3 regions of the Kribbella sp. NPDC004875 genome follow, and region 2 is predicted to be linked to each of the others. Evidence: riboswitches for the same ligand, from Rfam matches in the RefSeq annotation. Region 2 holds a riboswitch; each other region holds the start of a gene.

Region 1 (4,208 bases), on a different contig from region 2:
TGTGCGGCGGCTGTGGGTGCCACCGGGCGGTGGCTTGCACAGGACGTGGTGCGTGAAGGCCTGTTATTTCCTGTGCAAGGGCACCGTTGCCTGGCCCAGTCACCGTAGCCTGTGCCCGGGCACCGTTGCCTGTGCCAGGGCACCGTTGGGTGGGGCGGGGCACCGTTGGGTGGGGCGGGGCACCGTTGGGTGGGGCGGGGCGCCGTTGGCTGGGGTAGGGCGCCGTTGGCTGGGGTAGGGCGCCGTTGGCTGGGGCGGGGTGGCGCGCCGGGGTGGTTATTGGCTGGTTCGGGGGGATGGGGGTGCCTAGCATGCGGGGCGTGACTGGTGACCCGTATGGCGATGAGTCGTTGGTGGAGCTTTATGACCTGGACAACCCGCCGGGTGACGACCATGCGTATTACCGGTCATTGGCGGAGGGTGCAGCGAAGGTCATCGACTTCGGGTGTGGCACCGGCATGCTGACCCGATCGCTGGTCGCGCCGGGCCGGGTGGTGATCGGCATTGACCCGAGTACGACGATGCTCGGGTATGCGCGCCGGCAGCCGGGAGCCGACGGCGTCACCTGGATCGACGGGGACCACCACGTGGTGCGGCCGACGGGCGATGTCGATCTCGTGGTGAGCAGCGGCAACACGATGATGCATGTCGCCGAACACCAGGCGTCGGTGAGCGCGATCGCCGCCGCGTTGCGTTCCGGCGGGGTGTTCGCGTTCGAGTCCCGCAACCCGGCGATGCGCGCGTGGGAGCAGTGGACGAGCGAGGCGACGTACGGCGAACGCGACACCGCGGTCGGGCATTTGAAGGAGTGGCTCGAGCTGATCGAGATCGCGGACGGCCGGGTGGTGTTCGACGCGCACAACGTGTTCCCCGACGGCCACGACGCGGTCTACCGCAACGTCTTGTACTTCCGGTCGGCCGACGAACTCCTGGCCGATCTCCGGATCGCCGGTTTCACGGGCGTGACCATCGACGGCGGATGGCACGGCGAGCCGCTCGCCGAGGACTCGCGGCTGCTGGTTGTCCGCGCTACGAAGTAGGCTGGCGGCACCGCGACTGGCGAGGGTGGATCACCACCAGGGAGCGAAGTAGCAAGGCGTCGTCCGCCTGGGCGCCTCCGATCGACTCGGAGGTCCCGATGCGTCTGCGGTACGGCATGAATCCTCATCAAGCGGCCGCTCTGGAGCACGCGCCGTTCACGGTGCTGGCCGGCGAACCGTCGTACATCAACATCCTCGACGCCCTGACCGGCTGGCAGTTGGTGCGGGAGGCCGCGCGAAGGTTCGGCAGGCCCGCGGCGGCGTCGTACAAGCACGTGTCCCCCGCCGGTGCGGCGCTCGGCGCGACCGTCGCGGAGGCGTACAGCAGGGCTCGGGACGCCGATCCGAAGTCGTCGTACGGCGATTTCGTCGCGGTCTCGCACCCGGTCGACCTGGAGTTGGCCGGCGTACTGAAGCGGGTGGTGTCGGACGGGATCATCGCGCCCGGGTACGACGAGGGCGTCATCGAGATCCTGGCGGCGAAGAAGCGCGGGACCTATCTCGTGCTGGAGATCGACCCGGAGTTCGAGCCACCGGCTGAAGAGGCGCGCGAGATCTTCGGCGTACGGCTGACGCAGGAGCGCGACGCACTGCCGATCCCGGCCGACCTCCCCGACGACGCCGTCCTCGGCATGATCGTTGCCCGGTACACCCAATCGAACACCGTGGTGATGGTGAAGGACGGCATGGCGATCGGGATCGGTGCCGGTCAGCAGTCGCGTGTGGACTGCACGCGGCTGGCCGGCGAGAAGGCCGCGCTCTGGTGGTCACGCTGTTCGGACGAACCGCTCACCGGCGTCACGATGGTGTCCGACGGCGCCCTGCCCTTCAGCGACAACGTCGAGGAGGCACAGCGGTACGGCGTCACGCACATCGCGGAGCCCGGTGGGTCGATCCGGTCGGGCGAGGTCGCGGCCGCGTGCGCCGAGCGCGGGATCCGTTGGTCCGCGACCGGCGTACGCCTGTTCCGGCACTGATCTCCGGCCGCGATCCCGAGGCGGATCTCCGGCACTGGTCAGGAGGCGGAGCCGACCTTCTCCCGCGGTGCCGGCGGTGCCGGTGGCTCGCCGCCTTCGAGCTGGATGTCGGGGACGATCCGGTCCAGCCAGCGCGGCAGCCACCAGGCCTGCGGGCCGAGCAGCGTCATCACGGACGGAACCAGGATCATCCGGACGATGCTGGCGTCGATCAGCACGGCGACGGCCATGCCGACCGCCAGCATCTTCACCGTCGGGTCGTCGTCCAGCACGAAGCTCAGGAACACCACGACCATGATCGCGGCCGCGGTGGTGATCACGCGCGCGGTCGCGCCGATCCCGATCGCCACCGCGCGGTGGCTGTCCTTGGTCGCGATCCATGCCTCGTGCACCCGGGACAACAGAAACACCTCGTAGTCCATCGACAACCCGAACACGATTGCGAACATCAGCATCGGCACGAACGACGGGATCGGCACCTTCTCGTCGATCCCGACCAGCGAGGACCCCCAGCCCCACTGGAAGACCGCGACGATCACCCCGTACGCTGCCCCGACCGACAGCAGGTTCAGGATCGCGGCCTTCACCCCGATCAGCAGCGAGCGGAACGCGACCGTGAGCAGCAGGAACGCGAGCAGCACCACGGCGCCGATCAGCCAGATCATCCGGCCGCCGACCTTCTCGGTGAAGTCGACGTACCCCGCGGTGGTGCCGACGACGAATGTCGGTTCCTGCTGGCTTGGCAGGACGTCGTCGCGGATCCGGTTCACCAGATCCTCCGTCGCCGCCGCCGACGGCGACGTGGTCGGGATGACGTTGATGATCGCGGTCGTCCCCGCGCTGTTCGTGGTCGGCGTCTGGACGGCCGCCACGCCGGGCTGCTTCTGCAGCGTCGAGGCGAGCCCGTTGAGCACCGACTGCTTGTCGCTCGGACTCACCGACTGCAGCTGTACGACGACCGTCAGCGGACCGTTGGCGCCCGGACCGAAGCCCTGCGCGATCAGGTCGTACGCCTTCCGGCTGGAGTCCTGCGCGGGATCGGTGCCGGCATCGAGCTGGCCGAGGTTCATCGACAGCAGCGGGATCGCCAGCACCAGCAGTACGACGGTTGCGGCGATGCCGTACGGCCACGGCCGGGCGCTGACCCGGCGCCCCCAGCGGGCGAACGCGCTCTGCTCGTGCTTGGCGTCGCGGCGTTCGTGTTCCTCCGCGCGGTGTTCGGCGACCGCGGCCTGGTCCGGGAGCTCGTCCTCGAGTTCGCGTTCCGCGGCCAGGTGCTTGCGGTCCTTGCGGTTCAGGATCAACAGCTTCGAGAGCCCGAGCAGCGCCGGGATCAGGGTCAGCGCGGCCAGCACCGTCACCGCGACCACGATCGCCGACGACAGACCGAGCGCGCCGACGAACGGTACGCCGGACACGTACAGCCCGAGGATCGCGATCACGACCGTCCCGCCGGCGACCAGGATCGCCGCGCCGGACGTCGACTCGGCGCGACCCGCCGACTCCTCGACACCCATCCCGTCGTCGAGCTGTTCCCGATGGCGGGACACCAGGAAGAGCCCGTAGTCGATCGCGACTCCTAGCCCCAGCAGAGTCGCCACGGTCGGCGCGGAGGTCGGGAACTCCTTGGCGGCCGCGAGCAGACCGAGGATCGCCAGCCCGCCGCCGACGCTGAAGACCGCCGACACCAGCGGGAGCGCGGACGCGACGATCGAGCGGAACATCAGGAACAGCAGCACCAGCGCGAGGCCGAGACCGATCGCCTCCGACGGGAGGTCGTTGGCCTGCTTCCCGATCTGGCCGGCGCCGCCGCCGTACTCGACCTGCAGCCCGGCCGTGCGAGCCGGTTGGACGGCCGCGTCGAGTTTGTCGAGGTAGGAGCTGTCGAGGGACGCCGGGACCACCGAGAACGAGACCGGCGCGTTGACGATGGTGCCGTCCTTGGAGATGTACGCCGTCTGCGAGGTCGCCAGCGGATCCACCGCGTTGACCACGTCGGGCAGTTTGCCGACCGCCGTCATCGACTGCTGGACCGCGGTCGACTGCTGGGCGACGGTGCCGGACTTCGCGTGGAAAACGATCGAGCCCGAGTACCCGCCGGCGGTCGTGAAGTCCTTGTTCAGGATGTTCAAACCGTTGGATGACTGGCTGCCGGGCACCGCGTAGTTGTTGACATAGGTGCCGCCGAACG
Region 2 (4,208 bases):
TCCTGGACAGCCGGCGTCACGGTGTCGTTCCTCGCGCTGGCCGTGGTCCTGATCGCCGGGTTCCTGGTGTGGCAGCGGCGGAACAGTGCGCCGTTGATCGAGCTGCGGTTGTTCCGCGAGCGGGTGTTCACCGGGGGCGCCGTGCTGCTGACGGTGTCGGTGTTCGCGATCTTCGGGTTGCTGTTCACGATGCCGCAGTACTTCCAGGGCATCGACGGGTCGGACGCTCTGCACACCGGGCTCAAGCTGCTGCCGTTCATCGGTGGCATGACCGTCGGTGCGAAGCTGGCCGAGCCGGTGGAGGCACGGATCGGGACCCGGCTGGTCGTGATGGCGGGCTTCGTGGTGATGGCGGCCGGGTTCGTGCTCGGAGCCTTCACCGAGCTCGGCACCGGGTACGGGTACACCGCGATCTGGTTCGTGGTGGTCGGTTTCGGCCTCGGCTGCTCGATGCCGCAGGCAATGAACGCGGCGCTCGGGGTCCTCGACCCGGAGCGGGCCGGCACCGGATCCGGTCTGCTGCAGGCGTTCCGGCAGGTCGGCGGCACGGTCGGCGTCGCCGTCCTCGGGACCGTGCTGAACTCGGTCTACCGTTCCAACGTCGACACGACCGGCCTCCCTGCGCAGGCTGCCGATGCGGTGCGGAAGAGTCTCGGCGGTGGGCTTGCGGTGGCGACCACGACGGGCTCGGCGGGGCTCCTGAGCGACGTACGCGATGCGTTCATCACCAGCTTGAACACCACGATGTGGGTGTCCGGTGCGATCGCGGTCGCCGGCGCGGTGCTGGCCGCCGTACTGATGCCGAAGAGAGCTGCCCGCCCCCAGCAGAGTGAGAGCGGGCAGTCAGTGATGAGTTGAGCCGGCGATCAGTTGAGCTCGAGGCCCGGGTACAGCGGGAACTTGTCGAGCATCTCGGCCGAAGCGGCCTTGGTCTTGTCGGCGACCCCGTCGGCCAGCACGTACTTCGCCTTCGACGGAGCACCCGCGGACGTGGTGGTCGGCGTGGTCGCGGACAGCACGTCCACGATCAGCTCGGCCACCCGGTCGAACTCGTCGCCGCCGAAGCCGCGGGTGGTGAGCGCCGGTGTGCCGATCCGGACGCCGGAGGTGTACCAGGCGCCGTTCGGGTCCCGCGGTACGGCGTTGCGGTTCGTCACGATGCCCGCGTCGAGCAGCGCCGACTCGGCCTGCCGTCCGGTGATGCCGTACGACGAGACGTCCAGCAGCACCAGGTGGTTCTCGGTGCCGTCGGTCACCAGTTTCACGCCGCGCTTCATCAGCCCCTCGGCCAGCGTGACCGCGTTGTCGGCGACGGCCTGCGCATACTGCTGGAAGGCGGGCTGCCGCGCCTCGGCCAGCGCGACCGCCTTCGCCGCCATCGTCTGGCTCAGCGGACCACCCAGGACCATCGGGCACCCGCGGTCCACCGACTCGGCGTACTCCGGCTGGCAGAGCACCATGCCGCCGCGCGGGCCGCGCAGCGACTTGTGCGTCGTCGTGGTGGTGACGTGCGCGTGCGGGATCGGGTCGAAGTCGTCGGTGAAGACCTTGCCCGCGACCAGGCCGGCGAAGTGCGCCATGTCGACCATCAGCGTGGCTCCGACCTCGTCGGCGATCTCGCGCATCTTGGCGAAGTTCACCTTGCGCGGGTACGCCGAGTAGCCGGCGATCAGGATCAGCGGCTTGAACTCACGAGCGGCCGCGGCCACTGCGTCGTAGTCGAGCAGGCCGGTCTCCGGGTCGGTGCCGTAGGAGTGCTGGTTGAACATCTTGCCGGAGATGTTCGGCCGGAACCCGTGGGTGAGGTGACCGCCGGCGTCCAGCGACATGCCGAGCATCTTCTGGTCGCCGAGCGCCTTGCGGAGCTTGGTCCAGTCCTCCTCGGTGAGGTCGTTGACGTGCTTCGCGCCCGCCTCGGCCAGTGCCGGGGACTCGATCCGCTGCGCGAGGATCGCCCAGAAGGCGACCAGGTTCGCGTCGATGCCGGAGTGCGGCTGGACGTACGCGTGCGGTGCGCCGAACAGCGCGGTCGCGTGGTCCGCGGCGGTCTGCTCGACGGTGTCGACGTTCTGGCAGCCGGCGTAGAAACGGTGCCCGATGGTGCCCTCGGCGTACTTGTCCGACAGCCAGTTGCCCATCGTCAGCAAGGTGGCGGGGGAGGCGTAGTTCTCACTCGCGATCAGCTTCAGCGAGGAACGCTGGTCGGCCAGTTCGGACCTGATCGCGCCGGCGATGGTGGGCTCCACCGCGGCGATCACCTGGAGCGCGTTGTTGTACGCGGCCGACGCGGCGGCGGCGTCGAAGGGCTGAGTCATCGTTGTCTCTCCTGCGGTTGCAGTGGGTCGAAGGCACCCAGGCGCACGGTGCCGACGGATTTCGCTCCCCGGTGGTACTCCACCTAGCGCGCCAGTCGCGACCAGCTCACCCTATCGCGCGGGCGACGATCTGCTCGAACGGCGTCGTCCTCGGCAACGTGCCGAACACACCGCCCCAGTCGTTGGCCAATCGCGCCGCGACGAACGCGTCGGCGACCGCGGGAGTGGAGTGCCGGATCAGTAGCGAGGCCTGCAGGCACAGGGCCATCTGCGCGGCCAGCCGGCGCGCGCCGGCTTCGGCGTTCCCGAGATCAGCAAGCGCTTGCAGGACGTCGTTCACCGCCGCGTCCAGCCGCGCGTCGGCACCTTGCGCGGCGCCGACCTCGAGCAGCCAGGCGTCGAGCGACTCGGGCCGGCGGAGTGCCCGCAGTACGTCGAGCGCGTTGACAGTGCCCGAACCTTCCCAGATCGAGTTCAGCGGCGACTCCCGGTAGAGCAGCGGGAGGCCCGACTCCTCGACGTACCCGTTGCCGCCGAGGCATTCGAGCGCCTCGGCCACCATGAACGGCGTCCGCTTGCACACCCAGAACTTCGCCAACGGCAAGCCGATCCGCCGGAAGGCGGCCTCCTGCTCGTTGCCGGCCAGGGACGCGTCGACCGCCGCGGCGAGCCGCATACCGAGCGCTGTGGCTGCCTCGCTCTCGATCGCCAGGTCGGCGAGCACGTTCTGCATCGCGGGCTTGTCGGCGAGCAGCCCACCGAACGCGCTGCGGTGCCGCGTGTGCCAGATCGCCTCGACCAGCGCCCGCCGCTGCAGCGCGGACGAGCCGAGCACGCAGTCCAGCCGGGTCGCCGCGACCATCTCGATGATCGTCCGGACCCCGGCGCCCTCGTCGCCGAGGCGATACCCGACGGTGCCGTGGAACTCGACCTCGCTGGACGCGTTCGACCGGTTGCCGAGCTTGTCCTTGAGCCGCTGCAGCGCGAACGGGTTCCGGTTGCCGTCGGCAAGGACCCGCGGTACGACGAAGCAGCTCAGCCCGTCCGGCGCCTGGGCGAGGACGAGGAAGACGTCCACCTGCGGCGCCGAGCAGAACCACTTGTGCCCGTGCAGCCGGTACTCACCGTCGGCACCGGCCGGCGTCGCGGTGGTCAGGTTCGCCCGGACGTCCGAGCCGCCCTGCTTCTCGGTCATCCCCATCCCGGCGAGCACGCCGTTCTTCTCCGCCGCGGGCAGCCGCCGTACGTCGTACTCGGTCGAGGCGAGCTGCGGTATCCACTCCTTCGCGAGCCGCTCGTCGGCCTTGAGCGCGGGCACCGCGGCGTACGTCATCGAGATCGGGCAGCCGTGGCCGGGCTCGACCTGGGACCACAGGTAGAACCCGGCGGCCCGGGTCAGGTGCGGTGACGGGCGGTCGCTCGTCCACGGCGCGGCCTGCAGCCCGAAACCGACGGCCTGCTCCATCAGCCAGTGCCACGACGGGTGGAAATCGACCTCGTCGACGCGGTGGCCGTAGCGGTCGTGGGTGCGCAGGACCGGCGGGTTCTGGTTCGCCGGGAGAGCGTGCGCGCGGGCCTCCTCGGAGCCCGCGAGCTCGCCGATCCGCTGCAGTCCGGCGTCGCTCGTGATCGCCCCCGACTCACCGGCGTACGGACGCAGAGCGTCACCAAGTGCCGTGTCGCGGGTGAAGAAGTTCACGCCCCGCAGTGGGGGAGCCTGGTTCGTTACCGCGAATGGGTCCGCCATGTCAGTACGGTAAGCGGTATGGCACGTTCTGGGGCAGGACCCACGGGTGGGAGCTCCCTCTCCTTGGCATGGGTTCGCAGGATCCCCTCGACGACCTGGAAGTTGCTCACCCAGACCATCGGGGTCTGCCTGCGCTACCGGGTCAC
Region 3 (4,208 bases), on a different contig from region 2:
CCGGGCGACGCCGAGGTCGTGGTCCTCGACGGACATCTCGACGGTCCGAGCGCCCGCTGCTTCGGCCAGTCGCCGCACCAGGTCGACGGCCTCGGGGTCGCTGGTCTCGTGCGGTGTGATCGCCCAGGTGGCTCCGTCGAACAGGTCGGCGCGGCCGGCCAGCGGGCCGTTCCGTTCGGAGCCTGCCATCGGGTGACTGCCGACGTACCGGCTGAGGTCACCGGTCAGGCGGCGGGCGTCAGCGAGTGGCTTGGACTTCACGCTGGCCGCATCGGTGACGACCGCGCTCTCGGTCTGCGCGAGCTGCTCGGCGATCACCGCGCCGACGTGATCCGGCGGTACGGCGACCACGACCAGCTGCGGCGCGATATCGACCCGGCGCGCGCCGGCCCCGATCCGCTCGGCCATCAGCGCGTTGTCCGCGTTCCCGTCGACGAGTTCGACGACCACCCCGAGCCGCGCCAGCGCGAGACCGATCGACGTACCGATCAACCCGGTGCCGACGATCCGGACCGGGCCGCGGAGCTCGGTCATGGGGCCTCCCGGCCTGGACTGAGGAGCGCAGGGAGCCCGGTCGCGGGGTCCCCGGTCTGGACTGAGAAGCGCAGGGAGCGCAGCGACTGGAGCGACGAGGGAAGACCGGGAACCAGACCCCGCGACCTGCCGCGCGCCAGCGCGGCATCAAGCACCGCGACTGGAGCGACGAGGGAAGGCCGGGAGTCACAGCCCCATGACCGCGCCGGCGCCGGAGGCCCGGCCAAGAGCACTGTCACTGGGCGCCGGTCAGGTCGGGACGGAGGGCGACGGCGCCGTGCAGGTAGACGTGCTGGATCTTGTCGCGCGACCGCGACGTCTCGGTGTGCACCATCAGGCGGACGACCCGCGGCAGCGCGTGCGGGACCGGGATCTCCTGCATGCACATCAGCGGTACGTCGGTCAGCCCGATCTGGCGGCCCGCGACGGCGGGAAACTCCGAGCGCAGGTCCGACGTGACGGTGAACAGGATGCTGATCAGATCCTCGTTCTCCAGATCGTTCGCCTCCAGGACCGCCTTCACCAGCTCCGCGGACCGTTCGAGCAGATGCTCACGCTCGTCCACGTCCAGCTGGGTGGCCCCCCGGATCGCCCGTACCGCCACGTCTCGCCTCCTTGGTCGTCTCCCCCAAACCTTAGGCCAATGTAGTCAAAGAGCGGACAGCCGTCTCAGCAGCGTCGACCGTCTGCTCCAGCAGCAGCGCGATCGTCATCGGCCCGACGCCGCCCGGAACCGGGGTGATCAGCCGGGCGACCGCCGCGGCCTCCTCGAAATGCACGTCCCCGACATTGCCCTCGTTGTAGCCCGCGTCGACCACCACGACGCCCGGCTTCAGCCAGTCACCGCGGACGAAGTTCGGCTTCCCGACCGCGGCGATCAGTACGTCCGCGGTCCGCACCAGGTCGGGCAGGTCCCGGGTCCGGGAGTGCGCGTAGGTCACGGTCGCGTTCGATGCCAGCAGCAACATGCCGGCCGGCTTACCGAGGATCGGGCTGCGGCCGATCACCACCGCGTGCGCACCTTCGAGCGGTACGTCGTACGCCTCGAGCAACCGGAGGATCCCGCCGGGCGTCGCCGAGCGGAACCCGGGATCCCCGAAGGCCATCGCGGCGAACGACCGCATCGTCACGCCGTCGACGTCCTTCGCCGGGTCGATCGCCTCGAACGCGGCCCGCTCGTCGATCTGCGCCGGCACCGGGTGCTGCAGCAGGATCCCGTGCACCGCCGGGTCCGTGGAGAGCTTCGTGATCTCGCCGACCAGTTCCTCGGTCGTGGTCTCGGCGGGCAGCACGATGCTCCGGGACGCGATCCCGGCCTTCTTCGACCGGTTCTGCTTCATCCGCACGTACGTCGCCGACGCGGGATCGTCACCGACCAGCACGGTCGCCAGACACGGCTGGACGCCGTACTGCGCCTGCACCGCCTGCGCGCGCTCGGCCGCCTTGGCCACCATCTCGGCGGCCAACTCGGTCCCGGTCATCAACTCGGCTGTCATCTGTGCACTCCTCGGAAGACGAAGGTGCCCAGGCGCGCGGCGAAGCCGGATGGCAGACCGTTCCCCGGTGGTCGTCCACCTCAGCGCCAGTCGCGGTCCGCCCTCAGGATACCGACCCTTCGGGCGGGCCCAGACCTCACGGCGTCCGGCTGAGCTCCAGCACCGGAATCGTGCGAACGCCCGCGGTACGCCGTTCGTACTCGGCGAAACCCGGATAGCGGCGGGCCTGCTCGGCGTAGATGCGGTCGCGATCAGCGCCAGTGACGTCGGTGACCTTGACCTGGTACGTCTCGATGCCGACCTCGACGGTGGCCTCGCCGGCCGCGGTCAGGTTGCGGTACCAGTCCGGGTTCGCCGGGGCGCCGCCCTTGCTCGCGAACACGTAGATCACGTCCGGGTCGGTCTCGCTTCGCAGGTACATCGTCGGGGCGACGTACTCCGCACCGCTCTTGCGGCCGCGGTGATGCAGCAGAACCATCGGCGCGCCCTCGAACTGCCCGCCGACCCTGCCTTCATTGGCGCGGAACTCCGCGATGATGCCCGCGTTCCAGTCGCTCATAAGGCTCCTTTCAGAGAAGTCCCGCATGGTCCAACGCCAGATACGCGGCATCGATTCCGGTCATCGCACCGGGAGTCCGCAGTTCGGCACGGAACGCGTCCACCGACAGCTCGACCGGCACACAGTCCTCAGCCTCGTCCAGTTGCTGCTTCCCGTCCGGACGGCAGCCGCGCGCGATCGCGACGTACTTGCGGAACGTCGACGACGAGCCGGACCACTGCCAGCCGACCACGTCGAGCGTCTCGCAGGTGTAGCCGGTCTCCTCCTCGAGCTCACGGGCACCGGCGACCGCCACCTCCTCGCCGGGCTCCACCAGGCCGCCGGGCAGGTTCGTGACGACGCTGTCCGGGCCGGCGCGGAACATCCGGATCGTGACGATCCGTCCCTCCGGCGTCAGCGGCAGCACGGTGACCCCGGAGGCCACCCCGGCCTCGGGACCGAGCACGTCCCACTCGACCTCGCGACCGTCCGGCATCCGGTACGTGCGCAGGCGCACGCTCAAGAACCGCTGGAAGCCCTGCTCCTCCCCCAGCAACTCCCACGGCGCCGGATCGGCGGGCCGAGACGACTCAGCCGCCACGGTGTCCGTGACGGCTGAGCTCTCGTGCTGATCCGTCACAGCGGACGGTCGTCGTCGGGATTCTCCGGCGGAGCCACCGGTACGTCGTCCGACGGCGGCGCGACCGCGGTGTCGTCGGCCGACGCGGACGTGGTGTCCTCGGCCTTCGCGGAACCAGAGTCCTCGGCGTCCTCGGAGCCGGTCGGTTCCTCGGCAGGCCGGGACTCGGACAGGATCCGCTCCAGCGTCTCCTCGGTCATCCGCTTGAACTTCCGTACCTGGGACCTGGTCCGGTCCAGGACGGCGACCTCGAGCTGGTCCGGGGTCAGCGCCCGGACGTCGGTGCCGTCGTGGCCGAGCGCGTCCACCGCGAGCCGGAGCGCGCCGGCCAGCGAGATGCCGTCGGTGTAGTGCTCGCCGACGTAGTCCGCGACCTGCTCGGCCGGGCCACCCATCACGGCGTACCCGCGGACGTCCGCGATCGAGCCGTCGTAGGTGAGCCGGTAGATCTGGTCCTCGGCCGACGAGGACCCGACCTCGGCGACCAGGATCTCCACCTCGAGCGGCTTCTCACCGCCGGAGGAGAAGATCGCTCCGAGGGTCTGCGCGTACGCGTTGGCCAGTGCCCGGCCGGTGACGTCGCGCCGGTCGTAGGAGTACCCACGCATGTCGGCCAGCCGGACGCCGGCGATCCGCAGGTTCTCGAACTCGTTGTACCGGCCGACGGCCGCGAAGGCCATCCGGTCGTAGATCTCGGCCACCTTGTGCAGGGCGGGCGAGCGGTTCTCCGCGACGAACAGGATGCCGTCGGCATATTGCAGCGCGATCGCGCTGCGGCCCTTGGCGATGCCTTTCCGGGCGAAGTCCGCCCGGTCCCGCATCAGCTGCTCGGGCGAGACGTAGAAGGGAACGCTCATCGAATCCTCTGTCAGTTCGGTCGGGGGGACAAGACAGCGTCAGATCAGGGATGCCGAGGCCGGACCGTCGGGCCGCTGGTGCCGCTGGCTCCAGGCCGCGTCGACGAGCCCCGCGACCTCGTCCTCCGGCAGTCGCCGGTAGC

Evidence for each region. Region 2 has a riboswitch for ZMP and ZTP ahead of ACFYRH_RS15630 (glycine hydroxymethyltransferase). Riboswitches for the same ligand answer to the same signal wherever they lie in the genome.
Region 1: another riboswitch for ZMP and ZTP. It lies ahead of ACFYRH_RS20595 (5-aminoimidazole-4-carboxamide ribonucleotide transformylase); the one in region 2 lies ahead of ACFYRH_RS15630 (glycine hydroxymethyltransferase).
Region 3: another riboswitch for ZMP and ZTP. It lies ahead of ACFYRH_RS24470 (bifunctional 5,10-methylenetetrahydrofolate dehydrogenase/5,10-methenyltetrahydrofolate cyclohydrolase); the one in region 2 lies ahead of ACFYRH_RS15630 (glycine hydroxymethyltransferase).

The regions. Positions count from the first base shown of each region.
Region 1 is NZ_JBIALI010000003.1:709,202-713,409, forward strand. It holds gene ACFYRH_RS20590 (class I SAM-dependent methyltransferase) at 354-1,040, shown strand; ZMP/ZTP riboswitch at 1,043-1,120, shown strand; gene ACFYRH_RS20595 (5-aminoimidazole-4-carboxamide ribonucleotide transformylase) at 1,139-2,017, shown strand; gene ACFYRH_RS20600 (MMPL family transporter) at 2,056-4,208, opposite strand, start outside.
Region 2 is NZ_JBIALI010000002.1:961,920-966,127, forward strand. It holds gene ACFYRH_RS15625 (DHA2 family efflux MFS transporter permease subunit) at 1-858, shown strand, start outside; gene ACFYRH_RS15630 (glycine hydroxymethyltransferase) at 867-2,315, opposite strand; ZMP/ZTP riboswitch at 2,344-2,422, opposite strand; gene ACFYRH_RS15635 (acyl-CoA dehydrogenase family protein) at 2,422-4,062, opposite strand; gene ACFYRH_RS15640 (YhjD/YihY/BrkB family envelope integrity protein) at 4,126-4,208, shown strand, end outside.
Region 3 is NZ_JBIALI010000004.1:462,831-467,038, reverse strand. It holds gene ACFYRH_RS24480 (prephenate dehydrogenase) at 1-534, opposite strand, end outside; gene aroH (chorismate mutase) at 770-1,138, opposite strand; gene ACFYRH_RS24470 (bifunctional 5,10-methylenetetrahydrofolate dehydrogenase/5,10-methenyltetrahydrofolate cyclohydrolase) at 1,170-2,030, opposite strand; ZMP/ZTP riboswitch at 2,050-2,134, opposite strand; gene ACFYRH_RS24465 (nitroreductase family deazaflavin-dependent oxidoreductase) at 2,167-2,589, opposite strand; gene ACFYRH_RS24460 (NUDIX hydrolase) at 2,600-3,208, opposite strand; gene prcA (proteasome subunit alpha) at 3,205-4,065, opposite strand; gene prcB (proteasome subunit beta) at 4,105-4,208, opposite strand, start outside.